DNA from 2 places in the Streptomyces sp. NPDC058371 genome. Region 1 is predicted to be linked to the other one. Evidence: predicted binding sites of a transcription regulator. Region 1 holds the regulator's gene; the other holds the start of a gene.

What was found. The regulator HspR, encoded in region 1, represses chaperone genes until heat shock. The targets are predictions, from matches to a motif close to TTGAGNNNNNNNNNCTCAA.
Region 2: a site for HspR is predicted at 12,730-12,748, ahead of lon (endopeptidase La). Genes of this name have one in related genera too.

What each region holds. Positions count from the first base shown of each region.
Region 1 covers NZ_JBHXJC010000012.1:186,385-202,349, forward strand. The annotation lists gene ACFWM2_RS29650 (FG-GAP repeat protein) at 113-1,588, opposite strand; gene ACFWM2_RS29655 (FG-GAP-like repeat-containing protein) at 1,796-3,238, opposite strand; gene ACFWM2_RS29660 (FG-GAP and VCBS repeat-containing protein) at 3,359-4,780, opposite strand; gene ACFWM2_RS29665 ((Fe-S)-binding protein) at 5,169-7,460, opposite strand; gene ACFWM2_RS29670 (MraY family glycosyltransferase) at 7,715-8,809, shown strand; gene dnaK (molecular chaperone DnaK) at 9,079-10,947, shown strand; gene grpE (nucleotide exchange factor GrpE) at 10,944-11,606, shown strand; gene dnaJ (molecular chaperone DnaJ) at 11,643-12,824, shown strand; gene ACFWM2_RS29690 (heat shock protein transcriptional repressor HspR) at 12,832-13,284, shown strand; gene ACFWM2_RS29695 (hypothetical protein) at 13,358-13,612, opposite strand; gene ACFWM2_RS29700 (helix-turn-helix domain-containing protein) at 13,872-14,072, opposite strand; gene ACFWM2_RS29705 (hypothetical protein) at 14,069-14,590, opposite strand; gene ACFWM2_RS29710 (sugar ABC transporter substrate-binding protein) at 14,930-15,965, shown strand, end outside.
Region 2 covers NZ_JBHXJC010000004.1:465,796-481,760, forward strand. The annotation lists gene ACFWM2_RS16860 (zinc-binding dehydrogenase) at 1-783, shown strand, start outside; gene ACFWM2_RS16865 (helix-turn-helix domain-containing protein) at 951-1,160, shown strand; gene ACFWM2_RS16870 (Clp protease N-terminal domain-containing protein) at 1,160-1,723, shown strand; gene ACFWM2_RS16875 (helix-turn-helix transcriptional regulator) at 2,264-3,370, opposite strand; gene ACFWM2_RS16880 (DUF4097 domain-containing protein) at 3,372-4,277, opposite strand; gene ACFWM2_RS16885 (hypothetical protein) at 4,436-5,266, shown strand; gene ACFWM2_RS16890 (DUF6104 family protein) at 5,360-5,545, opposite strand; gene ACFWM2_RS16895 (multifunctional oxoglutarate decarboxylase/oxoglutarate dehydrogenase thiamine pyrophosphate-binding subunit/dihydrolipoyllysine-residue succinyltransferase subunit) at 5,779-9,648, opposite strand; gene ACFWM2_RS16900 (ATP-binding protein) at 9,929-11,029, opposite strand; gene ACFWM2_RS16905 (response regulator transcription factor) at 11,067-11,804, opposite strand; gene ACFWM2_RS16910 (spermidine synthase) at 11,918-12,595, opposite strand; gene lon (endopeptidase La) at 12,771-15,188, shown strand; gene ACFWM2_RS16920 (lysozyme) at 15,296-15,965, opposite strand, start outside.

The DNA.
Region 1 (15,965 bases):
GTGCGGATGGGGAGTCGAAGCGTGTGCCGGGCGGAGGCACCTGAGCGGGGGCCGGGAGACGAGTCGGGCCCGCGCCGGGGTCGGCGCGGGCCCAACTGGGAGAGGGAATGCGTCAGTTGGCGGCGTTGGAGCCGAACACCGGGTAGCCGTCGGTGGAGACGCCGACCGCGGAGGGGGCGAGGGAACGCGCGCCCGTGGTGGTGATCTTGGTGCCGCCGGAGGGCAGGTAGGTGAGCGCGCCGTTGAAGTCGTTCTCGCCGTTCGCGCCGACCAGCAGGTCCGCGTGGCCGTCCTTGGTGACGTCGGTGAGCTTGACCTCGGTGCCGAAGTAGTCGTCCTTCTCGTCCGTGCCGGGCACACCGGCCGTCGACTGGGCGAAGTACTGCGAGCCCGAGGACGTGTTCAGGCCGGAGGCGGAGCCGTACAGGACGGTCACCGCACCCGTGTTGACGACGCCGCCCAGGTTCTCGCCCGAGGCGGCGACGGCGAGGTCCTGGAAGCCGTCGCCGTTGATGTCGCCCATGGACAGCTCGCCGCCGAACCAGTCGCCGGACTCCGAGGAGCCGGGCACGGAGCCGGAGTTCTGGGTGACGGCCACCGTGTTGGCCGGGCCGTCGGCGGAGCCGTAGATGATGTGGACCTGGCCGCCGGTCACCGACTCGGGGACGGACGGGGTGCCGTCCGTGGACGGGTCCCACTCCTGGCCGGTGACGATGTCGCCGTAGCTGTCGCCGTTGACGTCGCCGATGGCCGTGATGACACCGCGCTTGAGCTGCACCGCGGAGGAGGAGTCCAGACCGGAGTCCGTGCCGGGGATGTAGTAGTTGGTGTTCCAGCCGTAGTCGCTGTCGGTCTCGAAGCCGTCGACCACGAGGTCGGTCCTCTTGTCGCCGTTGACGTCGCCCGCGGTGAGGTTCAGCGGGCCGGCGTACTGGCCGCCGGAGACGATGTCCGGCTTGACCGTGTAGCGGCCGCCGTACGAGCCGGAGGGGCTGATGCCGCCCTTGAAGACGTAGATCGTGCTGGCGGAGGAACCGACCGCGAGGTCGTCCTTGCCGTCGCCGTCGTAGTCGCCGGCGGCGAGGGTGTGGCCCCAGCGGTCGTGCGAGGAGACCGCCGGGTCCTTGATCGTCGTACCGCCGGTGAGGCCGGCGGACGAACCCCACAGGATGAGGACGGTACCGCCGTCGGTGTCGCCGTCTACGTCCTCGTACGCGGCCGACACGGCCAGGTCGTCGAAGCCGTCGGCGTTGAAGTCGCCGTACGCGCTGACCCAGCCGAAGGCGTCGCCCTTCTCGGCCGAGCCGGGGACACCCGTGGTGTTCTGGCTGACCGTCTTGCGGTTCGACGAGGTCACGCCGCTCGCCGACCCGTACAGGGCGACGATCTGGCCGGCCTCCTTCTTTCCGCCGACGGTGGCGTTGCCCGCGGAGAACGCGGTGTCGCCGTATCCGTCGCCGTTGAAGTCCGCCTCGTGGTGATGGACCGAGTCCGCGGCGAGTGCCGTGGTGGTCGTGAACGTGAGCAGACCGCCCGTCAGCGCGGCCGTGGCGGCCGTCGCGAGGGCGATGCGCAGGTGCTTGTGCATGCGGGATTCTCCTGCGGCATGCGGGGGACGCGTGGCGGGCGTCCACAGTCAATGGGGTGCGGACCGCCCGTGTTTGCCTGGAGTTGTCCTGGGCGTCATGGGTCGGTCAGCGAACAGGAGACCGATGCCGGGACGTGAGGGTTGTACGTGAATTCGGAAAAGTTTTGAGGTGGTTGGGACGTGCGGGATACGGCGTCCCGCTGCGGATCAGCGGCCGAGTTCCGTTCCGTACCCCTTTGCCCCGGACAGACCCAGGCTGCTCGGGGTCAGCGCGCGGGCGCCCACCGGGTACGTGTCGGACGTGGTCGGGATGTACCAGACACCGCCGGTGGTGGTGTTCTCGTCGGGGGCGCCGGCCGCCAGGTCCGCGCCGCCGCCCGGGTGGTAGCGGCCGCTGGTCACCGCGGCGCCGAAGCGGTCGCCGGCCTCGGCGGTGCCGGGGACGCCCTGGCTGTTCTGCGTGTACGTGATGCCGCCGGCGACGGGGCCCTGCGCGGTGCCGTTCAGGACGGTGACCGAGCCGGCGCTCGTGAGGGAGCCGACGGCCTCGCCCGGGGCGCCGACGACGAGTTCGGGTGCGCCGTCGCCGTCCAGGTCGCCCACCGCGACCGCGTTGCCCCAGGCGTCGCCCGGCTCGGCCGTGCCGGGAACGCCGGCCGACGACTGCGACAGGCAGGTGTCCGAGCCGCCCTTCAGCCCGCCCGCGCTGAACCGGACGAGGACCGCCCCGCTCGACTCGTCCGGGCACGGTGACGGCACGTCGGCCTCGGGGTTGTCGTGGCGCTGGCCGAGGACCAGGTCGTCGGCCCCGTCGCCGTTCAGGTCGCCGGCGGCGAGGGAGGCCGCGTAGTCGCCGGTGCGCCAGGTCTCGGCCGCCTCGCCGCCGGACCAGGACCAGACGCCGGTGCCGTACAGCTCCATGCCGGACCAGGTGACCGCCACGTCGTCCGTGCCGTCTCCGTCGAAGTCGCCGGTGGCCAGGTCGTTGGCGCCGCCGAAGTCGTAGCCGTCGAGGAGGGTCGTCGGGGCGGGGGACGCCAGGGGGCCCGGGCGGTACAGCAGGGCGCCGCCCTCCTCGCCGCTGGTGCCGATCGCGAGGTCGGCGTCGCCGTCGTGGTCGTAGTCACCGGTCGCGAAGAGTCCGCCGAGGCGCTCGGCCTCCCCGGCCCCTTTCGCCGCCAGCACCGCGGTCTTGCGGAAGCCGGACGGCGAGCCGAACACCACGGTGAGGGTGCCCTGTTCGTCGTACGTGCGGTCGGTCAGGGACTCGCTGGGCGCGCCGACGAGCAGGTCCGCGTGGCCGTCGCCGTCGACGTCCGCCGCGGCGACCCGCGCACCGAACAGGTCGGCCGCCTCCGGGTGGCCCGGGATCCCGGCGGTCGCCTGGCTGAGCGTGGTCGAGCCGGCGTCACCGAGCCCCTTGGGGCCGCCCCAGACGACGTTCACGTGTCCGGCCTTGGCCTGGCCGGAGACGGTGGCGTCGGGGACACCGACCGCGAGGTCCGCGTAGCCGTCGCCGTTGAAGTCGTCCTTGAGCGTGGGTGCCGCGGAGGCGGAGCCGGCGAGCGGCAGGCTCAGCCCCGCTGCCACCAACGCGGCCAGCGCGGCCGCGACGGCCAGCTTCTTCGCATGCGACGTCTGTGCACGCACGAGGGACTCCCTGGGCAAAGGGGCGGGCGTTTTTCGTGCGTGTGACTCACGAGGCGTACGAAAGGTTGTGCTCGGGTGGCCATCAAGTGAACAGGCCGGACGGGAACTGCCGGACAGGCCCTAAGGAAGGCGCTGTGCCGTCCCCAGGTCATCCGGCGTGAACAACTGGGCCCGCTTCGGGTCGAACCCGGCATCCGTGCCGCGCAGCACCAGAAAAGCGCCCTTCCGCTTCTCGTAGAGCGGCGCGAAGACCACCGCGTCCGCGTGGCCGTCCCCGTCGACGTCCAGCAGCGGCGGCTGATGGTTGAAGGCGTTCCAGTAGTACGGGTTCGGCGTCCCGGGCAGCCCCTTGGTCCCCGCGTCCACCGACTGCTCACCCGCCGCGGACGGCACCCCGTCGGGGCCGCCCGGCAGCAGCGTGACCCGGCCGTCGTGGCGCCGGAAGTCGGGGGTGTCGACCACGACGTCGGGGCGGTGGTCGCCGTTGACGTCACCCACGGCCGGCGACGCCCCGAAGTCGACGCGCCGCTGGTCGGTGTCCCTGTTCCCGATCACGGTCTCCCGGCGCCCGGTGCCCAGTCCGGACCGGGCGCCGTACAGGATCGTCAGTGCGCCGCCGGTCTTCGGCAGGTCGGCGGGGGCGACGATCAGCCGGGTGGGCATCAGGAGATCGTCGGTGCCGTCGCCGTCCGCGTCGCCGACGGCGGGGGTGCGCGGGCCGCCGGGGGTCGACACGGCCCGGCTGATACGGCTCTCCTGCCGGGTGTCGCGGACGAGGCCCCGCTCGCCGCCCTCGTAGTAGCCGACGGTGTACAGGCCGGACGGTGCGGCCTCGTCCTGCTCCGCGTCGAAGGAGTACGTGAGGACGACCTCGGCCCGGTGGTCGCCGTCGAAGTCTCCGGTCACGGCGGACCGCGGGGTGACGGTGCCGTGCTGGCGCAGGTCGAGGGCGACCTGGCGCCGTGGCGTGCCGGTGCGGTCGAACGGCCCGTACAGCAGGGCGCCGTCGGTACCGGGCTCACCGCCGTTACGGCCCCGGCCGCCGTCGAGGAGGTCCACGGATCCGTCGCCGTCGAAGTCGGCGGCGGCCAGCGGGCGGAAGCCGGTCGGCAGGTCGAGGAGGCGGGCGGCGCCGAGGCCGCGGGGCCCGCCGAACATCGCGAACGTACGCGTTTCGGCGAGGTCCGTGCCGCGGCCGGCGATGAGGTCGGTGAAGCCGTCCTTGTCGAGGTCGGCCCGCAGGGGCGGCGCCCCGAATTCCTGTCCCCTGGCCGGCCGCACCCTGGTTGCCCAGGCCGGGTTGAGGCCGTTCTTCGAGCCGTAGACCACGACCAGTGTGCTGGTGCCCATGATCCCGTTCTTCGGCGCCGACTGCGCGAAGCCCAGGAAGTCGTCGTAGCCGTCCCCGTTGAAGTCGCCGGGATCGGGGCGGTCGGCCGGTTTCCCGGCGGTCGGGTGCCGGGGCGCGGGCTCGTCCCCGCCGCACCCGGTGGTGGCAGCGAGCACCACCGCGCAAGTCAGCACGGCACGCAGGCGTATCAAGACGTCTCCCGAGATTCGGCGGGGGAGAAGGTGACGTGGGGGTCGCCGCCACCGGGCCGCTGCCGTCCTTCTCTCCGGGTAGACCGAGATAGTGCCACGGGGGCGTCCACGGCGGCGCCTGCCGAGAACACCGCCCGCGGGAGCGGGCGGAACCACCGCTCGCGGGGTGTGCGAAAACGCCGGCCACGGGAGGAGGCCGGAGCCGCCGCCCGCGGGAGCGAGCCGGAGCCGCCGCTCGCCCGAGTAGGCCGCAACCACCGCTCGCGGTAGCGGGCCGAAAACGCCGGGCACCCCAGGCCCCCGGTGTGAACCAGGGACAAGGGGTGCCAGTGGGTGCCGGGCGACTCCGGCGCGATCGTCCGCCGGGCCAACCCGGCGGCAGCGTCCGCTACTTGACGGGCTCCGGCTCCGGCGTGCTCTCGGCCTCGGCCGAACCGGCCGGGTCGACGGGCGTCCTGACGGAGTCGAGCAGCAACTGCGCGACGTCCACGACCTGGACGGACTCCTTGGCCTGGCCGTCGTTCTTCTTGCCGTTGACCGAGTCGGTCAGCATGACGAGGCAGAACGGGCAGGCGGTCGAGACGATGTCGGGGTTGAGCGACAGGGCCTCGTCGACGCGCTCGTTGTTGATGCGCTTGCCGATCCGCTCCTCCATCCACATCCGCGCACCACCGGCGCCGCAGCAGAAGCCGCGCTCCTTGTGGCGGTGCATCTCCTGCTGACGCAGGCCCGGGACGGCCGACATGATCTCGCGCGGCGGCGTGTAGATCTTGTTGTGGCGGCCCAGGTAGCACGGGTCGTGGTAGGTGATGAGGCCGTCGACCGGGGTCACCGGCAGCAGCTTGCCCTCGTCGATGAGGTGCTGGAGCAGCTGTGTGTGGTGGATGACCTCGTAGTCGCCGCCGAGCTGCGGGTACTCGTTGCCGAGGGTGTTGAGGCAGTGCGGGCAGGTGGCGACGATCTTCTTCGCGGACTTCGGCTTCTTCGTCGCCGGGTCCTCGTCATCCTCGCCGTACGCCATGTTCAGCGCGGCCACGTTCTCCATGCCGAGCTCCTGGAACAGCGGCTCGTTGCCCAGCCTGCGCGCCGAGTCACCGGTGCACTTCTCGTCCCCGCCCATGATCGCGAACTTGACGCCCGCCATGTGCAGGAGCTCGGCGAAGGCCTTCGTCGTCTTCTTGGCCCGGTCCTCCAGGGCCCCCGCGCAGCCGACCCAGTACAGGTAGTCGACCTCGGACAGGTCCTCGATGTCGCGGCCGACGACCGGGATCTCGAAGTCGACTTCCTTCGTCCACTCCAGGCGCTGCTTCTTGGCCAGCCCCCAGGGGTTGCCCTTCTTCTCCAGGTTCTTGAGCATCGTGCCCGCCTCGGACGGGAACGCGGACTCGATCATCACCTGGTAGCGGCGCATGTCGACGATGTGGTCGACGTGCTCGATGTCGACGGGGCACTGCTCGACACAGGCGCCGCAGGTGGTGCAGGACCACAGGACGTCGGGGTCGATGACGCCGCCCGCGGCGAAGCCGCTGTCGGATGCAGCTTCGAGGGTGCCGATGAGCGGGCGCTCGGCCTCGGCGAGCGCGGCGGCCGGCACGTCGGCGAGCTGCTCCTTGGTGGCCTTCTCGTTGCCCTCCATGTCCTTGCCGCCGCCGGCCAGGAGGTAGGGGGCCTTGGCGTGCGCGTGGTCGCGCAGCGACATGATGAGGAGCTTGGGGGAGAGCGGCTTACCCGTGTTCCAGGCCGGGCACTGCGACTGGCAACGCCCGCACTCCGTACACGTCGAGAAGTCCAGCAGCCCCTTCCAGGAGAACTGCTCGACCTGGGAGACACCGAAGACGTCGTCCTCACCGGGGTCGGTGAAGTCGATGTCCTTGCCGCCGGAGGTCATCGGAAGGAGCCCGCCGAGGGCGGTCGCGCCCTTCGCGTTCCGCTTGAACCAGATGTTCGGGAAGGCGAGGAAGCGGTGCCAGGCCACACCCATGTTGGTGTTGAGGCCGACCGTGATCGCCCAGGTCATCGTGACGCCGAGCTTGATCATGGCGGTCAGGTAGACCAGGTTCTGCAGCGTGCCGAGGCTCAGGCCCTTGAAGGCGGCGACGAGGGGATACGACGCGAAGTACGCGGCCTCGTAGCCGTCGACGTGGTGCAGCGCGCCCTCCAGGCCGCGCAGCGTCATGATCGCCAGACCGATGACGAGGATGACGGCCTCGACGAAGTACGCCTGGCCCATCTTGGAGCCCGCGAAGCGCGACTTGCGGCCGGGGCGCGAGGGCAGGTTGAGCTGCCGGATCGCGATCAGAACGAGGATGCCGACGGTCGTCGCGAGGGCGATGAACTCGGTGTACACCTCGTACGGCAGCCAGCCGCCCAGGACCGGCAGCGTCCAGTCGGCCTTGAACAGCTGGCCGTACGCGGTGACGATCGTCAGGCCGAGCGTGAGGAAGCCGACCGCGACGAACCAGTGCGCGACACCGACGATTCCCCACCGGTTCATCCGGGTGTGGCCGACGAACTCCTTGGCCAGCGTGAGGGTGCGGGCCTTCCAGTCGTCGGTGCGGGAACCGGCCGGGACCGGTTGGCCGAGCTTGATGAACCGGTAGATCTGCGCGACGGCTCGGGCGATGAGCGCCACGCCGACCACGGTCAGGACCAGCGACACGATGATCGCGGCGAGTTGCATTCGGGGGCTCCTCGGGCCTGCGAGGCGGGGCTTCGTAGCGGAGTTCGATAGTGATTACTAAGCGGTAACTTATGCAGTCCGTCTGAGACTACCCACTTCTTGCGCCGCACTGTAGCCAGGTGGGCGGTGATCTGTGTCGCTGAGGCTGACCTGAGTGGAGGTGTCGGCCCCCGGTCACGTCTGCCCCGGGAAACGGGGAAAAGCACATCGTGTTATTCACCCGATATGAGGTGATACAGGCATAGCCTCGGCTCGTGCTGTACGGGATCACCGCCGCCACGTCGGCCCTTCTTCTCACCGCCGCGCTCAGCGCGCTGCTGCGGCTGCCCGCGCTGCGGCTCGGGGCCGTGGAGCGGCGGCGAGGGCGGGTGGTCCCGCTCTTCGGGGGTGCGGCCGTCGTCGTCGGCACGGGAACCGTCGCCGGGGTGGGGGACTGGACCGGAGTCGCCCGGCTCGGCACCGGGGTCGGGGTGCTGCTCCTCGCCGGGGTCGGAGCGGCGGTGCTGGGACTCGTCGGGGATCTGCGGCCGGTGCCACCGGCCGTGCGGCCGGCCGGTCTCGCGATCGCCGCCGCGTTCGTGGTGCCGTACGGCGAACTCGGCCTGCCGATGGCCCTGTTGGCGATCGTCTGGATCGTCCTCGTCGCCCATGCCTTCGCGGCCCTCGGTCACGCGGATGGCGTGATGGGGACGGTCGGTGTGGTGACCGCCTTCGCGCTCAGCGGCTGCGCAGCGGCCGAGATCATGGACGGGCTGGCCGCACTGCTGAGTGTGCTGGCCGCCGCGCTCACCGGATTCCTGATGCACAACTGGCCCCCGGCCAGGACCGTCTCGGGCGACTGCGGCGCGCTGTTCACCGGGTTCGTGCTCGCCTCGGCGGCGGTCGTGGTGCACGCGGGGCGCGAGCCGCTGCCGAGCGCGGCGGCGCTGTTCGCGTTGACCGCCGTGCCCACCGCCGGCCTCGCCCTCGGTCTGCTCGGGACGCGCGGCCGCGCCGGCCGCCTCGCTCCCCGGCTGCGCCGGCTCGGGCTCACCGCCCCGGGGGCCGCCGTGGTCATCGGCGTGGCCGCCTTCGCCGGCGCGCTCGTCGGGCTGCTGATCGACCTGGGCTGGCTGGGCCCGGGTGCCGCGCTGTGGGTGGCGGGTGGCACGCTGGTGGTCGTACTCGCCCTGTCGCGGGTTCGGGGATACGGATCCGGGGGCACCCGGCACCGTGAGGCCCCGGCGGCGGATGCGACCGCTGTGTTCGCCGGGCCTGTCGTGGCCCCGCCCCTCGTGAAGGGCGGTGGCGCCCGGCGTGCCGTCCCGGGGCGCCGCAAAGGTCCCCGTCCGCGGACTCCGGTGGCCTGAAGTGCCGGCGTCCTGCCGGTCGGGAGACGTCCGGTCGACGTCCACTCGACGTCCCCGGAGTCGTCCGGGGACGCGCTTCGGCGACGTCCCGTCGACGTCCCGGCAATGTCGCATCGGCGTCCGCTGGCCGAAAGGACGCAGGTCAGAGCCTTCTTGCGTGTAGGGAAGAGATAAGAGTTGAGCCTGCTCGACTCACCTCTGTTGACCGAGCGGCGGACGTCATGCACACTTGAGTCCGTTCCACTCAAGTCATTGTTGGAGGAATTGAAATGGCACGTGCGGTCGGCATCGACCTGGGCACGACTAACTCCGTCGTCAGCGTTCTGGAGGGCGGCGAGCCCACCGTCATCACCAACGCCGAGGGCGCCAGGACCACGCCGTCCGTCGTCGCCTTCGCCAAGAACGGTGAGGTGCTCGTCGGCGAGGTCGCCAAGCGTCAGGCGGTCACGAACGTGGACCGGACCATTCGGTCCGTGAAGCGTCACATGGGTACGGACTGGAAGATCGAGCTCGACGGGAAGCCCTTCAACCCGCAGCAGATCTCCGCCTTCATCCTGCAGAAGCTGAAGCGCGACGCCGAGTCCTACCTCGGTGAGAAGGTCACGGACGCGGTCATCACCGTCCCGGCGTACTTCAACGACTCCGAGCGTCAGGCGACGAAGGAGGCCGGCGAGATCGCGGGCCTGAACGTCCTGCGCATCGTGAACGAGCCGACGGCCGCCGCGCTGGCCTACGGTCTCGACAAGGACGACCAGACGATCCTCGTCTTCGACCTCGGTGGCGGCACCTTCGACGTCTCGCTGCTCGAGATCGGCGACGGCGTCGTCGAGGTGAAGGCCACCAACGGTGACAACCACCTCGGTGGTGACGACTGGGACCAGCGGGTCATGGACTACCTGGTCAAGCAGTTCCAGTCGGGTCACGGCGTGGACCTCTCCAAGGACAAGATGGCGCTCCAGCGCCTCCGTGAGGCCGCCGAGAAGGCCAAGATCGAGCTGTCCTCGTCCACCGAGACCTCGATCAACCTGCCCTACATCACCGCGTCCGCCGAGGGCCCGCTGCACCTGGACGAGAAGCTCACGCGCGCCCAGTTCCAGCAGCTGACGGCCGACCTGCTGGAGCGCTGCAAGACGCCGTTCCACAACGTCATCAAGGACGCCGGCATCCAGCTGTCCGAGATCGACCACGTCGTTCTCGTCGGTGGCTCCACCCGGATGCCCGCCGTCGCCGAGCTCGTCAAGGAGCTGACCGGCGGTCAGGACGCCAACAAGGGCGTGAACCCGGACGAGGTCGTCGCCATCGGCGCCGCCCTGCAGGCCGGTGTCCTCAAGGGCGAGGTCAAGGACGTCCTGCTCCTCGACGTGACCCCGCTGTCCCTCGGTATCGAGACCAAGGGAGGGATCATGACGAAGCTCATCGAGCGCAACACCACGATCCCGACCAAGCGTTCCGAGATCTTCACGACGGCCGAGGACAACCAGCCGTCCGTGCAGATCCAGGTGTACCAGGGCGAGCGCGAGATCGCGGCGTACAACAAGAAGCTCGGAATGTTCGAGCTGACCGGTCTGCCGCCGGCCCCGCGCGGTGTCCCGCAGATCGAGGTCGCCTTCGACATCGACGCCAACGGCATCATGCACGTGACCGCGAAGGACCTGGGCACGGGCAAGGAGCAGAAGATGACCGTCACCGGTGGCTCCTCGCTGCCGAAGGACGAGGTCGACCGGATGCGCCAGGAGGCCGAGCAGTACGCGGACGAGGACCACAAGCGCCGCGAGGCCGCCGAGACCCGCAACCAGGGCGAGCAGCTCGTCTACCAGACGGAGAAGTTCCTCAAGGACAACGAGGACAAGGTCCCCGGCGAGGTCAAGACCGAGGTCGAGGCCGCCGTCGAGGAGCTGAAGGCCGCGCTCAAGGGCGCGACCGGCGAGAGCGAGAACACCGCCGAGATCCGTACGGCGACGGAGAAGGTCGCGGCCGTCTCGCAGAAGCTGGGCCAGGCGATGTACGCCGACGCCAATGCCGCGCAGGGTGCTGCCGGTGCCGAGGCGCCCGGTGACGACGCCGGTGCCAAGGCCGCTGACGACGACGTCGTCGACGCCGAGATCGTCGACGAGGACCGCAAGGATGGTGCCGCGTGACGGAGGAGACCCCGGGTTTCGACGAGAAGCCTGACGTCCCCTCCGGCGCGACCTCTGACGACGCCGAGCCGCAGGCCGCCACCCCCTCTCCGGAGGAGGGGGCGGCCCCGGGCGGGGACGCAGCAGCACAGTTGGTGGGCCTGACGGCTCAGCTGGACCAGGCACGCACGGCGCTCAGCGAGCGCACGGCGGACCTCCAGCGGCTCCAGGCCGAGTTCCAGAACTACCGCCGCCGCGTCGAGCGCGACCGGATCGCGGTCAAGGAGCTCGCCGTGGCGAGCCTCCTGACCGAGCTCCTGCCCGTACTCGACGACATCGGCCGCGCGCGCGAACACGGCGAACTGGTCGGCGGCTTCAAGTCGGTGGCCGAGTCGCTGGAGACCGTCGCGGCGAAGATGGGCCTGCAGCAGTTCGGCAAGGAGGGCGAGCCCTTCGACCCGACGATCCACGAGGCCCTGATGCACTCGTACGCGCCGGATGTCACGGAGACGACGTGCGTGGCGATTCTGCAGCCTGGGTATCGCATCGGCGAGCGCACCATCCGCCCCGCGCGGGTGGCCGTCGCCGAGCCCCAGCCCGGGGCGCAGGCGGTCAAGGCGGACTCCGATTCCGCCGAGGCGGGCGACGACAAGGAGAGCGGTGGCCCGGACGAGGGCTGACGTCACAGAGAACGCAGGGAAGGAGGGACGTCGAGGATGAGCACCAAGGACTTCATCGAGAAGGACTACTACAAGGTCCTCGGCGTCCCCAAGGACGCCACCGAAGCCGAGATCAAGAAGGCGTACCGCAAGCTCGCCCGCGAGTTCCACCCGGACGCCAACAAGGGCAACGCCAAGGCCGAGGACCGCTTCAAGGAGATCTCCGAGGCGAACGACATCCTCGGTGACCCCAAGAAGCGCAAGGAGTACGACGAGGCACGCGCCCTCTTCGGCAACGGCGGCTTCCGTCCGGGTCCCGGCGCCGGTGGCGGTTCGTTCAACTTCGACCTGGGCGACCTCTTCGGAGGCGGCGCCCAGGGCGGGACGGCGCAGGGCGGCTTCGGCGGCGGCATCGGTGACGTCTTCGGGGGCCTGTTCAACCGCGGTGGCGCGGGCACCGGCTCCCGTACGCAGCCGCGGCGCGGCCAGGACATCGAGTCCGAGGTCACGCTGAGCTTCACGGAGGCGGTGGACGGCGCGACGGTTCCGCTGCGGATGTCCTCGCAGGCGCCCTGCAAGGCCTGTTCGGGCACCGGCGACGCGAACGGCACACCGCGCGTGTGCCCGACGTGCGTCGGCACCGGACAGGTGGCGCGGGGCTCGGGCGGCGGCTTCTCGCTGACCGACCCCTGCCCGGACTGCAAGGGCCGCGGACTGATCGCGGAGAACCCCTGCGAGGTCTGCAAGGGCAGCGGCCGCGCCAAGTCGTCGCGCACGATGCAGGTCCGTATCCCGGCCGGCGTCAGCGACGGCCAGCGGATCCGGCTGCGCGGCAAGGGAGCCCCGGGCGAGCGGGGCGGCCCCGCGGGCGATCTGTACGTCGTCGTGCACGTGGGCGCCCACCCCGTCTTCGGCCGCAAGGGCGACAACCTCACCGTCACGGTCCCCGTCACCTTCGCGGAGGCGGCGCTCGGCGGCGAGGTGCGCGTGCCCACGCTGGGCGGGCCGCCGGTCACTCTCAAGCTGCCGCCGGGCACGCCCAACGGCCGCACGATGCGCGCCCGCGGCAAGGGCGCGGTCCGCCAGGACGGCACCCGCGGCGACCTGCTGGTCACCGTCGAGGTCACCGTCCCCAAGGACGTTTCGGGCAAGGCTCGCGACGCGCTGGAGGCGTATCGCGAGGCCACCGCGGACGAGGATCCGCGGGCGGAGCTGTTCCAGGCCGCGAAGGGAGCATGAGAACGCCATGGACGTACCCGGCCGCCGACGCAACCCCTACGAACTGACCGAGGAGACGCCGGTCTACGTCATCTCGGTGGCGGCCCAGCTCTCCGGTCTGCACCCGCAGACCCTGCGTCAGTACGACCGGCTGGGGCTGGTCTCCCCGGACCGCACCGCGGGCCGGGGCCGGCGCTACTCGGCCCGCGACATCGAACTGCTGCGCACCGTGCAGCAGTTGTCGCAGAACGAGGGCATCAACCTGGCCGGGATCAAGCGCATCATCGAGCTGGAGAACCAGGTCGCCGCGCTCCAGTCCCGGGTCATGGAGCTGGAGTCGGCCCTCGACGGTGCCGCTGTCGCGATGCAGCAGCGCGAGGCGGCCGTCCACGCCTCGTACCGCCGGGACCTGGTGCCGTACCAGGAGGTTCAGCAGACGAGTGCGCTGGTGGTGTGGCGGCCCAAGCGGCCGGCGGACTGAGGATTGTCAGGCGTGCACGAAGGGGCCGGGAGGGCGAACCTCCCGGCCCCTTCGTCGTGCGTCCGGCCGGGCGTCAGCGGGCCAGGGCCTGCCAGAGCGTGATCGCCATGGCGGCGCAGGAGGTGAGCGCGGCCAGCGAGGTCAGGGGCCAGCGGGTGCGTTCCAGGGCTTCGATGCGGTCTTCGTGTTCGCCGAGGCACTTGTCGGTCTGGTCGGCGCGCTGCAGGAGGAGAGCCAGATCGCCGCGGGTGGTGGCGAAGCCGACGTCCACCGAGCTGCGGAGGCGTTCCAGTTCGAGGGTGACGCCCTCGGTCAGGGGTGTGGCCATGAGGTGCTCCTAGGTGGGGGCAACACAAAGCGGCAGGTCCGCCGCCCGTGACCCGGGCGCAGCTCTGCCGCTGCTTCCCAGTGTGACGCGACGCTCCGGAACGTGCAACTGGCTTATGCCAATTGGTTATTCGGGTCGGGCGTGCTCGAGCAGGGCGGGGCGACCGGGGTGGTCGGAGGGCGGCGGGGCGACCGGAGGGGTCGGGCTGCCCGGGGTGGTGGGCCGGGCCGGGGAGGCGGGCGTGGGGGGTGAGTGGGGGTCACGGGGGCGGGTGGGGCCGGGTGCGGGCGTAGTGCGTCGCGCGTTCCGCGGCGAAGACGTCCTCCAGGCGGTACAGCCGGCGCCGCCCCTCGCTGCCGGCGGGGCGCAGATGGCCGCGCTGGACCCACTTGCGGATGGTCGCGGGGGTGACGCCCACCTCGTCGGCGGCCAGTTCGGCGGTGATCAGGGGCGAGGTCACGAGCCGTCCGCCTCGCCGTCCAGGACGGCACCGCACACCGGATTCACACAGCGCACCTCGGCGCGCTCGGGTAACGCCCGCAGGGACACCGAGTCGCACCGCGGGCAACGGCCGGGCAGCCGCACCATCTGCTCGGGGTCACCCAGTGCGCGGGCGCACCGCGCGGCCATCCGCCGGGTCTCGTCCTCGACATGGGCGGCGAGCACGGGATCGGCCGCGATGCGCTCCAGCAGCCCGGCGATACGGCGCAGCCGCACCGGCACCGACGCGGGGGCCACGGGCCGCAGTCCGAGGCGTTCGCGTACGGCCTCCTCCAGCTCGACGACTCCGTCGGTGATGTCGCGTACGGCATCGGAGACGTGCAGCCGTAAGGGAGGCGTGGGGCCGCCCGAGGGGGCGCCACGGGCCTCCCGGGGCCCGGGACCGGCCATGGGTGCCAGCTCGTCGACGAGGTCGGGAAAGCGGCGGATGAGCGAGCCGATCCACACCGCACCGCCCGTCGCGCGTACGCCGCTCATCCGGCGCCCTCCCTCTTTCCTTCGTACGGGAACATATGTTCGATAACTGAGGTGAGCGGACAGAGTCGCACGATGCGGGGCCGTATGCAAGTGACTACTGTCCGTGACGGGCGGACTCGTGGTCGTGAGCGGCGGGGGATTTGCCGAGGTGGAGAGGGTGAAACGGAGTGGCGGGCTCGGCGGACGGTATCTTCACGACCCGCTCACAGAATGCTGTTGCCATCTCGTTAAGCGGCTACTCCTTGACGCTGCCGTGATCGCCGCGTTGGCTTTCAGCCACCTGGGTCGCAATGCTGCGCCCTCGTCCGGAAGGCACGTGAAGTGAACACCCGTATCCGTATGCGTCGTACTGCCATGGCCATGGGCGCCTTTGCCACGGCTGCCTCACTCACCGCCTGCGGCGTCGTGGACGGCATCGGTGGTGGCGGGAGTTCGGCCACCCCCAAGAAGGGCGACGACATCACGGTGGGCCTCCTCCTCCCGGAGAAGGAGAACTCCCGGTACGAGAAGTTCGACTACCCCATCATCGAGAAGAAGGTCGCCGAGCTCACCCACGACAAGGGCAAGGTCGAGTACGCGAACGCGGAGCAGGACGCGGACAAGCAGAACAGCCAGCTCGCCAAGATGGTGGCCGACAAGGTCGACGTCCTGGTCGTGGACGCGGTGGACGCGAAGGCCATCGCGGACGGCGTGCAGAAGGCGAAGGACGCCGGCATCCCCGTCATCGCGTACGACCGCCTGGCGCAGGGCCCGATCGACGCGTACATCTCCTTCGACAACGAGCTCGTCGGCGAGGTGCAGGGCAGGGCGCTCGTGGAGGCGCTGGGCTCCCACGCGGCCTCCAGCAAGATCGTCATGATGAACGGCTCGGTCACCGACCCGAACGCCGCGCAGTTCAAGGCGGGCGCCATGGCGGAGCTCCAGGGCAAGGTGAACATCGCCAAGACGTACGACACCAAGGACTGGAAGCCGGAGAACGCCAAGGCCAACATGGAGAAGGCGATCACGGCGATCGGCCTCGACAACATCGCCGGGGTCTACTCCGCCAACGACGGCATGGCGGGCGCCGTCATCCAGGCGCTGAAGGAGACCGGCGCGGGCAAGCTCCCGCCGGTCACCGGTCAGGACGCGGAGCTGGACGCCGTGCAGCGCATCGTCTCCGGCGACCAGTACATGAGCGTCTACAAGTCGTACCCGCAGGAGGCCAACGCCGCCGCCGAGATGGCCGTGGCACGGGTCCAGGGCCGCTCGATCGAGTTCGACGCGCTCACCCGCGACAAGGTCGACAGTCCCACCACCGAGAAGGTCCCCGCCCAGCTCGTCCCCGTGGTCGCCCTGACCCAGGACAACATCAGGAACACGGTCGTCCAGGACG
Region 2 (15,965 bases), on a different contig from region 1:
ATGATCCTCGGCTGCGACGCCGCGGGCGTCGACGAGGCGGGCAACGAAGTCGTCCTGCACTCCGTCATCGGCCAGACCGGCCACGGCGTCGGCCCGGACGAACCCCGCTCCATCCTCACCGAGCGCTACCAGGGCACCTTCGCCGAGCAGGTCTCCGTACCGACGTGGAACGTCCTGCCCAAGCCGAGGGAGCTCTCCTTCGAAGAGGCCGCGTGCCTGCCGACGGCCTGGCTCACGGCGTACCGCATGCTCTTCACCAACGCGGGTGTACGACCCGGCGACTCCGTCCTCGTGCAGGGCGCCGGTGGCGGTGTCGCGACCGCCGCGATCGTGCTGGGCAAGGCCGCCGGTCTGCGGGTCTTCGCCACCAGCCGTGACGAGGCCAAGCGCAAGCGGGCCGTCGAACTCGGCGCCGTGGAAGCCCTGGAGCCCGGCGCGCGGCTGCCGCAGCGTGTGGATGCCGTCATCGAGACGGTGGGCGCGGCCACCTGGTCGCACTCGGTCAAGTCCCTGCGGCCCGGCGGCACTCTGGTCATCTCCGGCGCCACCAGCGGCGACCGCCCCTCGCACGCCGAACTGACCCGGATCTTCTTCCTCGAGCTCAAGATCGTCGGCTCCACGATGGGCACCAAGGACGAGCTGGAGGACCTGCTGTCCTTCTGCGCCGCGACCGGTGTACGACCTGTCATCGACGAGGTGCTGCCCCTCGACCGCGCCCGGGAGGGCTTCGAACGGATCGAGTCGGGTGACCAGTTCGGAAAGATCGTGCTGACGACGGGCTGACGGCTGCCTGGATCTCCGGCTGTCCGCTTCTCCGGCTGTCCGCTTCCTCGGCGGTCTGCTTCTTCGTGTGCGGCGGGCTCGGTTCACCGGGCCCGCCGTTCGCGCGTCCGCACCCTGATGTGTCAACCAGGGTTGACGTGGAGTCGATGTCAACGTACGTTGACGTCATGACCGAAGCTACGGATCTCGCCGAGCGGGCGGGTGACCGCGATCCGCGGATCGGGCTGCGGGCGGTCTCCGCGCTGCGGAGGCTGCTGGAGCAGCTGGAAGCCGTGCAGGTGCGCAGTGCGCGCCACCAGGGGTGGTCGTGGCAGGAGATCGCCGCGGAACTCGGTGTCAGCAGACAAGCCGTGCACAAGAAGTACGGGAGGCAGTGATGTTCGAGCGCTTCACCAAGGATGCCCGCGCCGTGGTCATGGGCGCGGTCGAGCACCGCGAGCGGTCGGGGGAGGACCGGGTCGAGGAGGCGCACATGCTGCTCGCCCTTCTCGACCGGGAGGGGAGCCGTGGTTCCTTCGCGCTGGCCTCGCTCGGGCCGGCCGACCGTCGCGACTCCGTCGCCGGGGCGCTGGCCGAGGCACGTCGCCGGGGAGGACTCTCCCGGGCCGACGCGGACGCCCTCTCCGGGCTCGGCATCGACCTCACCGAGATCGTCTCCCGGGTCGAAGAGGCCCATGGCGCCGGGGCGTTGGCGGGCGGGCGGAAGGACGTCGGCCGGTGGTCCGGGCGCCGCCCCTTCTCCCGGGGAGCCAAGGATCTCCTCACCGAGTCCCTCCGGATCGCCGTCGCCCACCACGACCGCCACATCGGCGACGAGCACCTTCTGCTCGCCCTCACGGCCCGCCCCGGCGTCCCCGCCGAGGTGCTCGCCGATCACGGGGTGACGTACGACGGCGTGCGGCGGGTGCTGTGGGGCGGGGGCGCGGCGAAGGCGGGGTGAATGCGGGCGGGGGCGCGGCGAAGGCGGGGTGAATCCGGGGCGGGGCGGGGGCGCGCCGAAGGCGGGGTGAATTCGGGGCAGGGGCGGGGCGGAGAGGGTATCGACCCGCGGCCGACGGGGCCCTGAGGCCCTGTCACCCGAAGGGTTCGTCCGTCCTCGGCCACAGGCAGGGCGGCCAGCGGCGTCTGGAAGGCCAACGGCGCCTCGAGGGGCGAAGGCGCCTCGAAGGGCGAGGGCGCCTGGGTTGGCCAACCGTGCTGGGGAAGGGCAACGGCGCCCCGGGAGGCCAACCGCGCCTGGCAAGGCCAACCATGCCCGGGAAGGGCAACGGCGCCCCGGGAGCCAACCGCGCCTGGCAAGGGAAACCGTGCCTGGGAAGGCCAACCGTGCGGGAGTTGGCCAACGGCGCCTGGGAAGACCAACCGTGCCCGGGAAGGGCAACCGCACCCGCCAAGGCCAACCGTGCCCGGGAAGCGCGACCCCGCCCGGTGAAGAGCAACGGCGCTCCCCCCGGGAGGCGCCGGACCCGTCAAGTGGCCGTCAGGGCTTCGGGGTGCGCAGGGCCGCCCCGATGTGCGCCGCGGCAGTCGACAAGTGGCGGCGGGTCTCGCGGAGCTGCTCCTCGGTCACCCCGTGGTCGCGGGCCGTGTCGCGGATGTCGTCGCGGAAGCGGTCCAGGAGGCGGTCGAGATCGCGGCTGGGGTCGCCGGTCGAGTCCTCGTGGGCCCAGGACGGTTCGTACGCCGCGGGGAAGTCCTCACGAGTGACCGTGTACTCGGGCTCCGCCCCGGCCCCGGCCCCGTACTCGTGCTCCGCCGCCGGCTCCGTGGTCGCCCCCGTACGACCGAAGCCGAAGTCCTTGCCGAGTCCCTTGCTGAAGTCCTTACCGAAGTCCTTCCCGAACTCGCCGAATTCCTTGGCGAGTTCGCTCAGCCCCTCCCGCACACCCGTCGGCCAGTCGCCGCGCGCGAAGTGGTCCTGGACCTGCTCCTGGACCCGCTTGGCCATGCGCTGCATCTCTTCCTGGGCCTGGGCGCGCGCCCTCTCCTGCGCCTCCTTGGCCTGGCGCCGGGCCCGCTGGGCCTCGTCGCGGGCCCGCCGGCTCTCGTCCTTCGCGCGCCGGGCCTGCTCCTTCCACTCCTGCTTGGCGCGCCGCATCTCCTCCTTGGCGATCCGCCAGGACTCCTTCTCGCCGAAGCTGCCGGCACCGTCCGCCGGGCCGTCGTGCGCCGCGGATCCGGTGCCGCCCGTGGAACCCCGCTGGGCCTCCACGGCGGCCGCCCGCATCTCGCGCCGCAAGTCGCCCGCCGCGCCCCGTACATCGGCGCGGATCTCGGCGGCGAGCTCGGCGACCGACTCGCGGATCTCCAGCTCCAGGTCGGCCAGCTCACCGCTGCGGTCGGCCAGTTCGGCACGGCCCGCGTCGGTGATCGCGTACACCTTGCGGCCGCCCTCGGTGGTGTGCGTGACCAGTCCCTCGGTCTCCAGCTTGGCCAGCCGCGGGTAGACGGTGCCGGCCGAGGGCGCGTACAGCCCCTGGAAGCGCTCCTCCAGGAGCCGGATCACCTCGTACCCGTGGCGCGGCGCCTCGTCGAGCAGCTTCAGCAGATAGAGCCGCAGGCGGCCATGGGCGAAGACGGGGGGCATCTCAGAGCACCTTCTTGTCGGTCGGGGCGGCACCGGTCGGGCCGTCGGCCGGTCCGCGCGCCGAGGACCCGACCGGGCCGTCGGACGGCGCTTCCTCCTCCGCCGGAGGCCGCCGCAACAGGGCGATGGAGCCGGATACGGTCATGGCCTTCAGCTTGCCGTTGCCCGCGCCGAGCCGGCCGGTGATCTTCTTCGCGCCCCACTGGCCGCCGACCCGGAGATCCTCGAAAGCGCTGGAGACCGTGCCGGACGCGGTGTTCGCCTCCACCTCCGCGTCCGCCGGGTGGGGCAGGCGGATGGCGATCTCACCCGAGACGTTCGACAACTGGACGTCGGTGGGGGCGCCCGTGGCGTCGAGGTCCACGATCATCGAGCCGCTCACCGACTCGGCCCGCACGGAGGAGCCCGAGCCCTCGACGACGGTCAGATCGCCGGAGACGGAGTGGAAGCGGAGGTCGCCGGTGACGGCCTGGGCCTCCAGATTCCCGGACACCGTGTCCACGCGGACGGGCCCCGAGACGCGGACGAGCGTCGTGTCGCCGGTGACCCCCTTCACCTCGACCCGCTCGTCCGTCCCGGAGACCACGGCCGCCGCGCCGACCACGCCCACCTCGATCCGGGTGCTCGCCGGGACGGCCAGCGAGACGACCGCGCTGCGGCGCCAGCCCTTGCGGTCGAGCCACTTGAGGAAGCCCTTCCAGGGCAGGTCCTCGTACGCGACGGTCAGCGTGCCGTTCTTCTGGGTCACCACCAGGGGTGGCCCTTCGAGTTCGGAGACTTCCAGGCGGGCGGAACTCTCGTCGGTGCCCACGACGTTCACCGTTCCGTTGACGATGCGCACGTGGAGTGCCGTCACGGGGGTGTCGAAGGTCAGCTTCCTCGCTTCTGCGACGGACCACTCGGGCATGGGGCAGACCTCCTCGGCCGGACGGGACACGACGCGCCATATCGCGTCTTCCAATGAACACGATATATCGCGGATACGGAAAGTCAAGACACTCGATCCGGTGATACGCGTGCTGACAAAAGGGGCAGGTGGCGACGAAGTCGCCCTAACGTATGACCATGCCGACCCTCCGCGACGAACCCCCCGACTCGGCCGCCGCCGGCGCACTGCTCCTGTGCCGGGCGCATCCCGAAGCCGTCGGCTCCGCAGCTCAGCTGCTGCGCGAAGGGATGGTGCTCACCGGCGCGGGCGACGACTGGAGCGTGCTCGTCCCCGAGGGCAGGCCATGGCTGCACGGCGACGAACCGGTCGATCGCGTCCTGACCGGCTGGGCCGCCGCCCTCGCCGTCGGCGCCCCCTGGCCCGTACTGGCCCTGTGGTGGGACGCCGACCGCAGCGGTTGCACCCTCGCCTCCGGATTCCGCCGCACCGTCGGCTACGAATGGCTCGCGAACGGCACACCGGTCGGCGAGGACGAGGCGATGCGCACCTTCGCCGCGCGCCTCGGCCTCGATCCCGTGCTGGACATGCAGGACCTGGAGCAGCTGACGAAACCCGACTCCGCGGCCGACGCCCGGGCCCGGCTGCGCGGACTGCTCGCCGTCCTCACGCGCGCGGGGATGGCCCTCCCGGCAGTCCTGGCCCCGGGTGTCCCCGCCGACCAACTCCTGGACGCCGTCCGGGAGCTGCCCGACGCCCGCCCGGTCTCCTGGTCCGGTCGCCGCGAGGCCGTCCGCACACAGCTCGGCGTCGTCGAGGGCGGCGGTCCCGGCCCCTGGATCCGCGGTCCGAAGGCCCGCGCCCTGGCCACGGCCCAGCTGGCCACGGGCCTGCCCGTCACGCTCTACGGAGTACGCCGCCGCAACATGGGCTGGATCGCGGCGGGCGCGCTGCTCATGACCCACGGAGCCCTGGGATTCGCGTACGACCGGGTACGCGCCTTCGACTGAGACCCGCCGACCGCAGGGGCCGCCTCGCGCGCGCGGCCGCTCACCCGGAGGCGAAGCCCTGCTCGCACCGGAGGCGAAGCCCTGCTCGTCGCCCTACTCGTCCTCGTCCTCGTCGTCGTCCAGCCGCGCCAGCCAGGTCGCGAGCCGCTCGACGGGCACCTCGAAGTCCGGATTGAGATCGACGAACGTACGCAGCTGCTCGGCAAGCCACTCGAAAGTGACCTCTTCCTCGCCGCGCCGCTTCGCCAGTTCCTCGATGCCACGGTCGGTGAAGTACACGGATGCTCTCCTGGGGCTGGGCCTGCCGGCCACGGGTCGTACCCCTCCAGGTTATGCGGCCCGGTGCCCGGCGGTGCACCCGCCCGGAACCCGTACCGGACCACCCCGTACCGGCCGGGATCCCGTACCGGACAACGGAACCGGCCCCACCGCCTCGACAAGGCGATGGGGCCGGCCCCTTGATCCATCGGGCTGGGCCGAGAGGCGTGAGCCTCTCAGCGGTGCTCAGAGGCTCACGCCTCGAACACCTCCCGTACCAGCTGCTCCTGCTCGGCCTGGTGGCGCTTTGCCGAGCCGACCGCCGGGGAGGACCCGTGCGGGCGGGAGATGCGGCGCAGGCGCTCGCCGTGCGGGACGTCCGCGCCGACCGCCAGGTCCAGGTGGTCGATCAGGTTGAGGGCGATGAAGGGCCACGCGCCCTGGTTCGCCGGCTCCTCCTGGGCCCACAGGTACTTCTCGGCGTTCGGGTACTTGGCGATCTCCGCCTGGAGCTCCGCACCCGGGAGGGGGTACAGGCGCTCGATGCGGATGATGGCCGTGTCCGTGACGCCGCGCTTGGTGCGCTCGGCCTCCAGGTCGTAGTAGACCTTGCCGGCGCAGAAGACGACCTTGCGGACCGCGGCCGGGTCGGCGGACGCGTCGCCGATGACCGGACGGAACTGACCCGTCGTGAACTCCTCCGCCTTCGAGGCCGCCGCCTTGAGGCGCAGCATCGACTTCGGCGTGAAGACCACCAGCGGCTTGTGGTGCGGGTTGTGCACCTGCCACCGCAGGAGGTGGAAGTAGTTCGACGGCAGGGTCGGCATGGCGACCGTCATGTTGTTCTGCGCGCACAGCTGGAGGAAGCGCTCCGGGCGGGCCGACGAGTGGTCGGGGCCCTGGCCCTCGTAGCCGTGCGGGAGCAGCAGGGTGACGCCGGACGTCTGGCCCCACTTCTGCTCGGCCGAGGAGATGAACTCGTCGACGACCGTCTGGGCGCCGTTGACGAAGTCGCCGAACTGCGCCTCCCACATGACCAGCGACTCGGGACGGGCCAGCGAGTAGCCGTACTCGAAGCCCATCGCGGCGTACTCGGAGAGCAGCGAGTCGTAGCAGTTGTAGCGCGCCTGGTCCTCGGAGAGGTACAGCAGCGGCGTGAAGTCCTCGCCCGTCTCACGGTCGATGAGGACCGCGTGACGCTGGCCGAACGTGCCGCGGCGGGAGTCCTGGCCCGAGAGGCGCACCGGGGTGCCCTCCAGGAGCAGGGAGCCGATCGCGAGCGTCTCGCCCATGCCCCAGTCGATCGTGCCGTCCTCGACCATCGCCGCGCGGCGCTGCAGCTGGGGCAGCAGACGCGGGTGGACGGTGACCCGGTCGGGGATGTTGACCTGGGACTCGGCGATGCGCTTGACGACCTCCGCGGAGACCGCGGTGTTCACGGCGACCGGGAACTGGGCCTGCGGGTCGGAGACGGGCGCCTCGCCCGGCTGCGACGTCGCCTCACGGACCTCCGTGAAGACCTTCTCCAGCTGGCCCTGGTAGTCCTGCAGCGCCTGCTCGGCCTCTTCCAGCGTGATGTCGCCGCGACCGATGAGGGACTCGGTGTAGAGCTTGCGCACCGAGCGCTTCTTGTCGATCAGGTCGTACATCAGCGGCTGCGTGAACGCCGGGTTGTCCGACTCGTTGTGACCGCGGCGGCGGTAGCAGATGAGGTCGATGACGACGTCCTTGTTGAACGCCTGGCGGAACTCGAAGGCCAGCCGAGCGACGCGGACGACGGCCTCGGGGTCGTCGCCGTTCACGTGGAAGATCGGCGCCTCGATCATGCGGGCCACGTCGGTGGCGTACATCGAGGAGCGCGAGGACTCCGGGGCGGCGGTGAAGCCGACCTGGTTGTTGATGACGACGTGGACCGTGCCGCCGGTGCGGTAGCCGCGCAGCTGCGACATGTTGAGCGTCTCGGCCACGACGCCCTGGCCGGCGAAGGCCGCGTCACCGTGCAGGGCGACCGGCAGGACCGTGAAGTCCGTGCCGCCCTTGTTGATGATGTCCTGCTTGGCGCGGGCGATGCCCTCGAGGATCGGGTCGACCGCCTCCAGGTGCGAGGGGTTGGCGGCCAGCGAGACCTTGATCTGCTCGCCGTCGAGACCGGTGAAGGTGCCCTCGGCGCCCAGGTGGTACTTGACGTCACCGGAGCCGTGCATCGACTTCGGGTCGAGGTTGCCCTCGAACTCGCGGAAGATCTGCGCGTACGACTTGCCGACGATGTTGGCGAGGACGTTCAGCCGGCCGCGGTGGGCCATGCCGATGACGACCTCGTCCAGGCGGGACTCCGCCGCAGAGTCGAGCACCGCGTCCAGCAGCGGGATGACGGACTCGCCGCCCTCCAGCGAGAAGCGCTTCTGGCCCACGTACTTCGTCTGCAGGAAGGTCTCGAAGGCCTCCGCCGCGTTCAGCCGGCGCAGGATGCGCAGCTGCTCCTCGCGCTCCGGCTTGGTGTGCGAGCGCTCGATGCGGTCCTGGATCCACTTGCGCTGCTTCGGGTCCTGGATGTGCATGAACTCGACGCCGGTGGTGCGGCAGTACGAGTCGCGCAGCACACCGAGGATGTCGCGCAGCTTCATCAGGGACTTGCCCGCGAAGCCGCCGACGGCGAACTCGCGCTCCAGGTCCCAGAGCGTCAGACCGTGCTCGGTGATGTCCAGGTCGGGGTGCTTGCGCTGGCGGTACTCCAGCGGGTCGGTGTCGGCCATGACGTGGCCGCGGACCCGGTAGGAGTGGATCAGCTCGAAGACGCGGGCGGCCTTCGTGACGTCGTCGTCGTGCGAGGCGTCGATGTCCTTGAGCCAGCGGACCGGCTCGTAGGGGATGCGCAGCGCCTCGAAGATCTCGTCGAAGAAGCCGTTCTCGCCGAGCAGCAGGTTCGCGACGATCCGCAGGAACTCGCCGGACGCGGCGCCCTGGATGACCCGGTGGTCGTAGGTCGACGTGAGCGTCATGACCTTCGAGATGCCGAGCTTGTTCAGGGTGTCCTGGGAGGTGCCCTGGAACTCCGCCGGGTAGTCCATCGAGCCGACGCCCATGATGACCGACTGGCCGGGCATCAGACGCGGGACCGAGTGGACGGTGCCGAGGCCGCCGGGGTTGGTCAGCGAGACCGTCACACCGGTGAAGTCGTCCATCGTCAGCTTGCCGTCACGGGCCCGGCGGACGATGTCTTCGTAGGCCTGCCAGAACTCGAAGAAGTTCAGCGTCTCGGCCTTCTTGATGCCGGCGACGACCAGCTGGCGGTCTCCGTTCGGCTTCACCAGGTCGATGGCGAGGCCGAAGTTGACGTGCGCCGGCTTGACCAGCGTCGGCTTGCCGTCCTTCTCCGCGAAGGAGTAGTTCATCGACGGCATGGCCTTGATGGCCTGCACCATCGCGTAGCCGATGAGGTGGGTGAAGGAGATCTTCCCGCCCCGGGCGCGCTTCAGGTGGTTGTTGATGACGATGCGGTTGTCGAAGAGCAGCTTCACCGGGACGGCGCGCACGGACGTGGCCGTGGGCAGTTCCAGCGAGGCGTTCATGTTCTTCGCGACGGCACCGGCCGGACCGCGCAGCGTCACGTACTCGGGGCCTTCGGGGGCCTCGGCGGCGGGCGCGGCGGCCTTCGGCTTCGCGGCGGCCGGAGCGGCCTTCGCGGGAGCCGGGGCGGCGGCCTTGGCCGGAGCCGGTGCGGCAGCCGCGGGCTTCGGCGCCGCGGGTGCGGCGGGTGCGGCCTGGACCGGAGCGGGCTGGACCGGAGCGGCCTGGGCCGGTGCGGCAGGCGCCGCCGGTGCGGCCTGGGCCGGTGCTGCGGGCGTGGCAGGAGCCGCTGTGGCGGTACCTGCGGCCCCCGCGGCCGCAGTACCCGACGGAGCCGGGGCGGCCGCGCCGCCCGGCTTGTAGTCGGCGAAGAAGTCCCACCAGGCTCGGTCTACCGAATTCGGGTCCTGGAGGTACTGCTGATAGATCTCGTCGACGAGCCACTCATTGGGACCGAACGCAGCAGCGGGGTTCTTCCCGGCTTGGTCATCGGTCGTGGGGGCACCTCCCGGCCGAAGGCTGGGGGAGCTCGAGTTACTGGGGGACTGTGGCGACACGGCGGCAACCGCCCTCTTCCGCTTCACAAGGTGATGGACAGCGGGAATAAAGGCTACGCCTCCCAGACCGTGAAGGTATGACCGGGCCGGTCATCGTCGCGTAAGTCACATCGGAAAGCGTGTTTCGGGGGCTGAAATGGCGGGAAACAAGCGAGGTTCCGATGCGGAACGGGTGCGTCGACCTGACCCCACGGCCCAGCAGGCGCGGGCCTCTCCCTGATCACACGTGTCCGTCAGTGCGGACGTTCATGGATCTTGTGGCTCCACTTCGAACCCTACGTCAACTCGGCAGTGAAGGCAGGCCTGGAAGAGTGACCTGGATCCGGCAGCCCCGCTGGGATTCGGCCACTCCGATCCGGCCGCCGTGCAGATCGACCGCCCAGCGGGCGATGGCGAGCCCCAGGCCCGTACCGCCGTCGCTGCCCGGTCCGTGCGGCGCGGGGACGCCGCCGCGGTTGAACCGCTCGAAGACCCGGTGCCACTCCGACTTCGGAATGCCCGGACCCTCGTCCAGCACTTCCAGGTCCAGCGACTCCGGGGACGGACCCCGGCGCGCCCGCACCGTCACGCGGCCGTGCGGCGGGCTGTGCTTGACCGCGTTGTCGATGAGGTTGGCGACGACCTGGTGGATCCGCTCCGGGTCCGCGTGCGCGGTCAGCTCGGGCGGGGACACGTCGAGGTGCAGATGGACGTCCGTACGCGTGTGGCTCCCGGAGCCCGAGGCGATGCCCGCGCGTGCGGAGGAGACCATGTTGGCCTCCTTCAGGACGCCGGACAGATAGGGCCAGACCTCGAAGCGGCGCCGCTTCAGCGGCACGACGCCGTTGTCGAGCCGGGACAGGTCCAGGAGCGTCTCGACGAGCCGGCCCAGGCGCTCCGTCTGCTTCAGGGCCGTACGCATCGTCTCGGGGTCGGCCGCGGACACGCCGTCCACGACGTTCTCCAGGACCGCGCGGAGGCCGGCGATGGGGGTGCGCAGCTCGTGCGAGACGTTCGCCACGAGCTCCTTGCGCTGGCGGTCCTGGGCCTCCAGCTCGTCCGCCATCAGGTTGATCGTCTGGGCCAGGTCGCCGAGTTCGTCCCGGCGGCCCTCGCTGACGCGGCGCGTGTAGTCGCCGTGGGAGATGGACCGGGCGACGGTGTTCATCTCGTCCAGGGGCGCGGTGAGCGAATGCGCCACGAACTGCGTTATCAGCAGTGTGGCGATCATCGAGAAGACGGTGATGAAGCGCACCTCGGTCTCGGTGCGCACCGCGATCATCAGCAGACCCGTGGTGATGAAGACCGCGACGACGACCAGCGTGCCGAGCTTCGTCTTGATCGAGAAGGGGCGCAGGCCGCCCCAGGGACCCGCGTTCTTGCGCTCCCCGAACCCGCTCATCACAGCAGCCCCCTCAAGAGGTCCCCACAGCCCCGGCTCAGGGAGTCGGGGTCTCCAGCGCGTAGCCCACGCCGTGGACCGTACGGATCCGCTCGGCGCCGATCTTCCGGCGCAGCGCCTTGATGTGACTGTCCACGGTCCGGGTGCCGGACGCGTCCGCCCAGTCCCAGACCTCGGCCAGCAACTGCTCGCGCGAGAGCACCGCACGCGGGGTGTTCGCCAGGCAGACCAGGAGGTCGAACTCGGTGGGTGTCAGGTGCACGTCCTCGGAGCGGACCCGCACCCGGCGCTGCGCGTGGTCGATCTCCAGCTCGCCGAGCCGCAGGATGCCGCTGCGCGGCGTCGAGGCGGCCACCACGGCACGCTCCACCCGGCGCAGCAGGACGTGCACGCGGGCGGCCAGCTCCCGCATGGAGAACGGTTTCGTCATGTAGTCGTCGGCGCCGACGCCGAGTCCGACCAGCATGTCGGTCTCGTCGTCGCGCGCGGTGAGCATCAGCACCGGCACCGGGCGCTGGGCCTGCACGCGGCGGCAGACCTCCAGACCGTCGAAGCCGGGCAGCATGATGTCGAGGATCAGCAGGTCGGGCTGCCAGGCCTCGGCGGTGTCGACGGCGGCCGGACCGTCGCCCGCTGTTTGCACCAGGAATCCCTCGGCGCGCAGGCGGGCCGCGATGGCGTCGACGATCGTCGGGTCGTCCTCGACGACCAGGACCCGTCGCTGAGCGCCGGGAGTCGCCGCCGCGCCGTTCTGGGAGGTGTGTGTCTGCTCCATCGCCCGCCCCTGAGGTGTGCTTTCCGGAATCCGTGGGGTGATCCCATGACTGCGCTTGACGCTTGAATGATCCGCGTCAGGGAAGCAGAGTACGGGCAGGCACCATTGATCGGCTATCCAGCCCTGACCGCAAGATGCACGACGTCCGGAACGCCCCGGGCAACCGGGATCTCTTCGGTACGCACCCGTTGGAAACCGGCATTCCGCAAGGTTCCTTCAAATTCCGGAGAGGGCTGCGCAGACCACACCGCGAGCACTCCGCCGGGCCTCAACAGCCTTGCGCAGCCGGTCAGTCCGGCCCGTGAATAGAGGCCTCCGTTGCCCTCCGTGACCGTCCAGCCGGGTCCGTTGTCGATGTCCAGGCAGAGCGCGTCGTACGTGGCGGAAGTCTCATTGACGTAGGCGACCAGATCCGCCTCGACGATCTCCGTCCGGGGGTCGGCGAGCGCGGGGGCGGAGAGGGCGGACAGCGGTCCTTCGCGGTGCCAGTCGATGATCGCCGGCTCCCGTTCCACGACCGTGATGCGTCCCCAGCGGTCGTCGGCGGCGGCGTGCGCGAGGGAGAAGCCGACGCCGAGGCCGCCGATCAGCACGCTCGGCCGCGCCCGGCCGTCCAGGGCGTCGCGGGCCGCGTCGATCAGCAGTCGCTCCGAGCGGCCGTCGGAGGTGTCCATCAGGAAGCACCCGTTGGCGATGATCTGCAGCAGTGCGCCGTGGCGCCGCAGCACGACCTCGCCGTACGGGCCTTCCCGGCGATCGATGACCACGGGGATGTCGTACGAGGCAGTCATGGCGCTCATCCTGGCACCGCGATGCGGACGGGCGGGCGGAATCCGCCGGGCGATACGGCCCCGGTCGCGGACGTCGACAGGGGTGATCGCTCACAGCGAACAGTCCCCCGGGAACATTCAAGGGCTCACGTGCATTGAGTCGACATAGCTCAACTTGACTGCCGAAGGGGAGATCATGGCTTCGACGTCCACACCGCTCACCCTGCCCGTGCTGCCGCTCGACGACGAGGTCGTGCTGCCCGGGATGGTGGTTCCGCTGGACCTGAACGACGCCGACGTCCGCGCCGCGGTGGAGGCTGCCCAGGCCGCCGCCCGCTCGGAGCCCGGCAAGCCGAAGGTGCTGCTGGTGCCACGCATCGACGGGGCGTACCCGAGCACCGGTGTGCTCGGCACCGTCGAGCAGGTCGGCCGGCTGGCCGACGGCGACCCGGGCGCGCTGATCCGCGGCCGTGGGCGCGTGAAGATCGGCGCGGGGACCACCGGTCCCGGTGCCGCACTGTGGGTGGAGGGCACCCGGGTCGAGGAGACCGTGCCCGACCCCCTGCCCGGCCAGGTCACCGACCTGGTCAAGGAGTACAAGGCCCTGGCCACCAGCTGGCTGCGCAAGCGCGGCGCCTGGCAGGTCGTGGACCGCGTACAGGCCATTGACGATGTTTCCGCCCTTGCCGACAATTCCGGTTACTCACCGTTCCTGACCACTGACCAGAAGGTGGCCCTGCTGGAGACGGCCGACCCGGTCGCCCGGCTGAAGCTCGCCACCGAACAGCTCCGTGAGCACCTCGCCGAGCAGGATGTCGCCGAGTCCATCGCCAAGGACGTACAGGAAGGCGTGGACAAGCAGCAGCGCGAGTTCTTGCTGCGCCGGCAGCTCGAAGCCGTCCGCAAGGAACTGCGCGAGCTGAACGGCGATTCCGCGGACGGCGAGGAGTCCGACGACTACCGCACGCGCGTCGAGGCCGCCGATCTCCCCGAGAAGGTCCGCGAGGCCGCTCTCAAGGAGGTCGAGAAGCTGGAGCGCGCGAGCGACCAGTCGCCCGAGGGCTCCTGGATCCGCACCTGGCTCGACACCGTGCTCGAACTCCCGTGGAACGAACGCACGGAGGACGAGTACGACATCAGGGGCGCCCAGCGGGTGCTGGACGCCGAGCACTCCGGCCTGGCGGACGTGAAGGAGCGGATCACCGAATACCTGGCGGTGCGCAAGCGACGCGCCGACCGGGGCCTGGGTGTCGTCGGCGGGCGACGCGGGGGCGCCGTGCTCGCGCTCGTCGGCCCGCCCGGCGTCGGCAAGACCTCGCTCGGTGAGTCCGTCGCGCACGCCATGGGCCGCAAGTTCGTCCGCGTCGCCCTCGGCGGCGTGCGGGACGAGGCCGAGATCCGCGGCCACCGGCGTACGTACGTCGGCGCGCTGCCCGGCCGGATCGTCCGTGCCATCAAGGAGGCCGGGTCCATGAACCCGGTGGTCCTGCTGGACGAGATCGACAAGGTCGGCTCCGACTTCCGGGGCGACCCGGCCGCGGCGCTGCTCGAAGTCCTCGACCCCGCGCAGAACCACACCTTCCGCGACCACTACCTGGAGGTCGAACTCGACCTCTCCGACGTCGTGTTCCTCGCAACGGCGAACGTCCTGGAAGCCATCCCGGAGGCCCTGCTCGACCGTATGGAGCTGGTCCGCCTCGACGGCTACACCGAGGACGAGAAGGTCGTCATCGCCCGCGACCACCTGCTCCCGCGCCAGCTGGAGCGGGCCGGTCTGGAGAAGGACGAGGTCGCGCTGGACGAGAGCGCGCTGCGCAAGCTCGCGGGCGAGTACACCCGGGAAGCCGGTGTACGGAACCTGGAGCGGGCCGTCGCGCGGCTGCTGCGCAAGGTCGCGGCCGAGCACGAACTGGGCGAGCGGAAGCTGCCGTTCACGGTGACCGACGCCGACCTGCGCGGGCTCGTCGGACGGCCGCACCACGTGCCCGAGTCCGCCCAGGACCCGGCGGAGCGCCGTACGGCGGTGCCCGGTGTCGCCACCGGGCTCGCGGTCACCGGCGCGGGTGGTGACGTCCTCTTCGTCGAGGCGTCGCTGGCCGACCCGGAGACGGGCGCGGCGGGTCTGACCCTGACCGGTCAGCTGGGTGACGTGATGAAGGAGTCGGCACAGATCGCGCTCTCCTTCCTGCGTTCGCGCGGCGCCGAGCTGGAGCTGCCGGTCGGTGACCTCAAGGACCGGGGTGTGCACATCCACTTCCCGGCGGGCGCGGTCCCGAAGGACGGACCGAGCGCGGGTGTCACGATGACGACGGCACTGGCGTCGCTGCTCAGCGGCCGCCTGGTCCGTACGGACGTGGCGATGACCGGTGAGGTCTCCCTGACCGGCCGGGTCCTGCCCATCGGCGGTGTGAAGCAGAAGCTGCTCGCCGCGCACCGGGCCGGCGTCACCACCGTCATCATCCCCAAGCGCAACGAACCCGACCTGGACGACGTCCCGGCCGAGGTCCTGGAGAAGCTCGACGTCCACGCCGTCACGGACGTTCGCCAGGTCCTCGAACTGGCCCTCGTCCCGGCGACGAACGGAGCGAGTGCGGAGGTTCCGGTAGCGGCGTGACGGACGCTGCCGGTAGCGGAAGGCCCGGGCCCCATGAGGGACCCGGGCCTTCCCATGTCACGTTGCCGACGGGCCCGTCCGCCGTGGTCGCCTCGGGGCCCGGCCGGTCAGCCGTTCGCCAGTGCCACCACGCGGTCGAGGGCACCGTTGAACTTGTTGTGGTCGCCGACCGTCGGACCCGACGACGTGTACTGCCACATCGTGTAGAAGCCCCAGCCCGCGGGCAGCGTGCCCGGGTCGGTGGCGTAGCGGGCGATCCACAGCGGGTTGGTGGCCGCGAAGGCGCTGGAGTTGCCGGTGCACTGGGTCCACCAGGTGGTGGCCGTGTAGATGACGGCGTCCCGGCCGGTGCGCGCCTTGTACTGGTTGAGGAAGTCACGGATCCAGGTGACCATCGCGCTCTGCGTCTTGCCGTAGCAGGCCGCGCCGTACGGGTTCCACTCGATGTCGAGCGCACCCGGCAGCGTCCTGCCGTCCCTCGACCAGCCGCCGCCGTGGTCCACGAAGTAGTTGGCCTGGGTGGCGCCGGTCGTGGTGTCGGGGGTCGCGAAGTGGTACGCGCCGCGGATCATGCCGACGTCGTACGAGCCGTTGTACTGCTGGGCGAAGTAGGGGTTCGTGTAGTACGTCCCCTCCGTCGCCTTCGAGTAGGCCCACTTGACCCCGCTGCTCCACAGGGTCGACCAGGCGACGTTGCCCTGGTGGCTGCTGACGTCCACGCCCTCCGTCTGCGTGGCGTCACCGGTGGACGGCGTACCGCCCTGCCCGTCGTGGGCC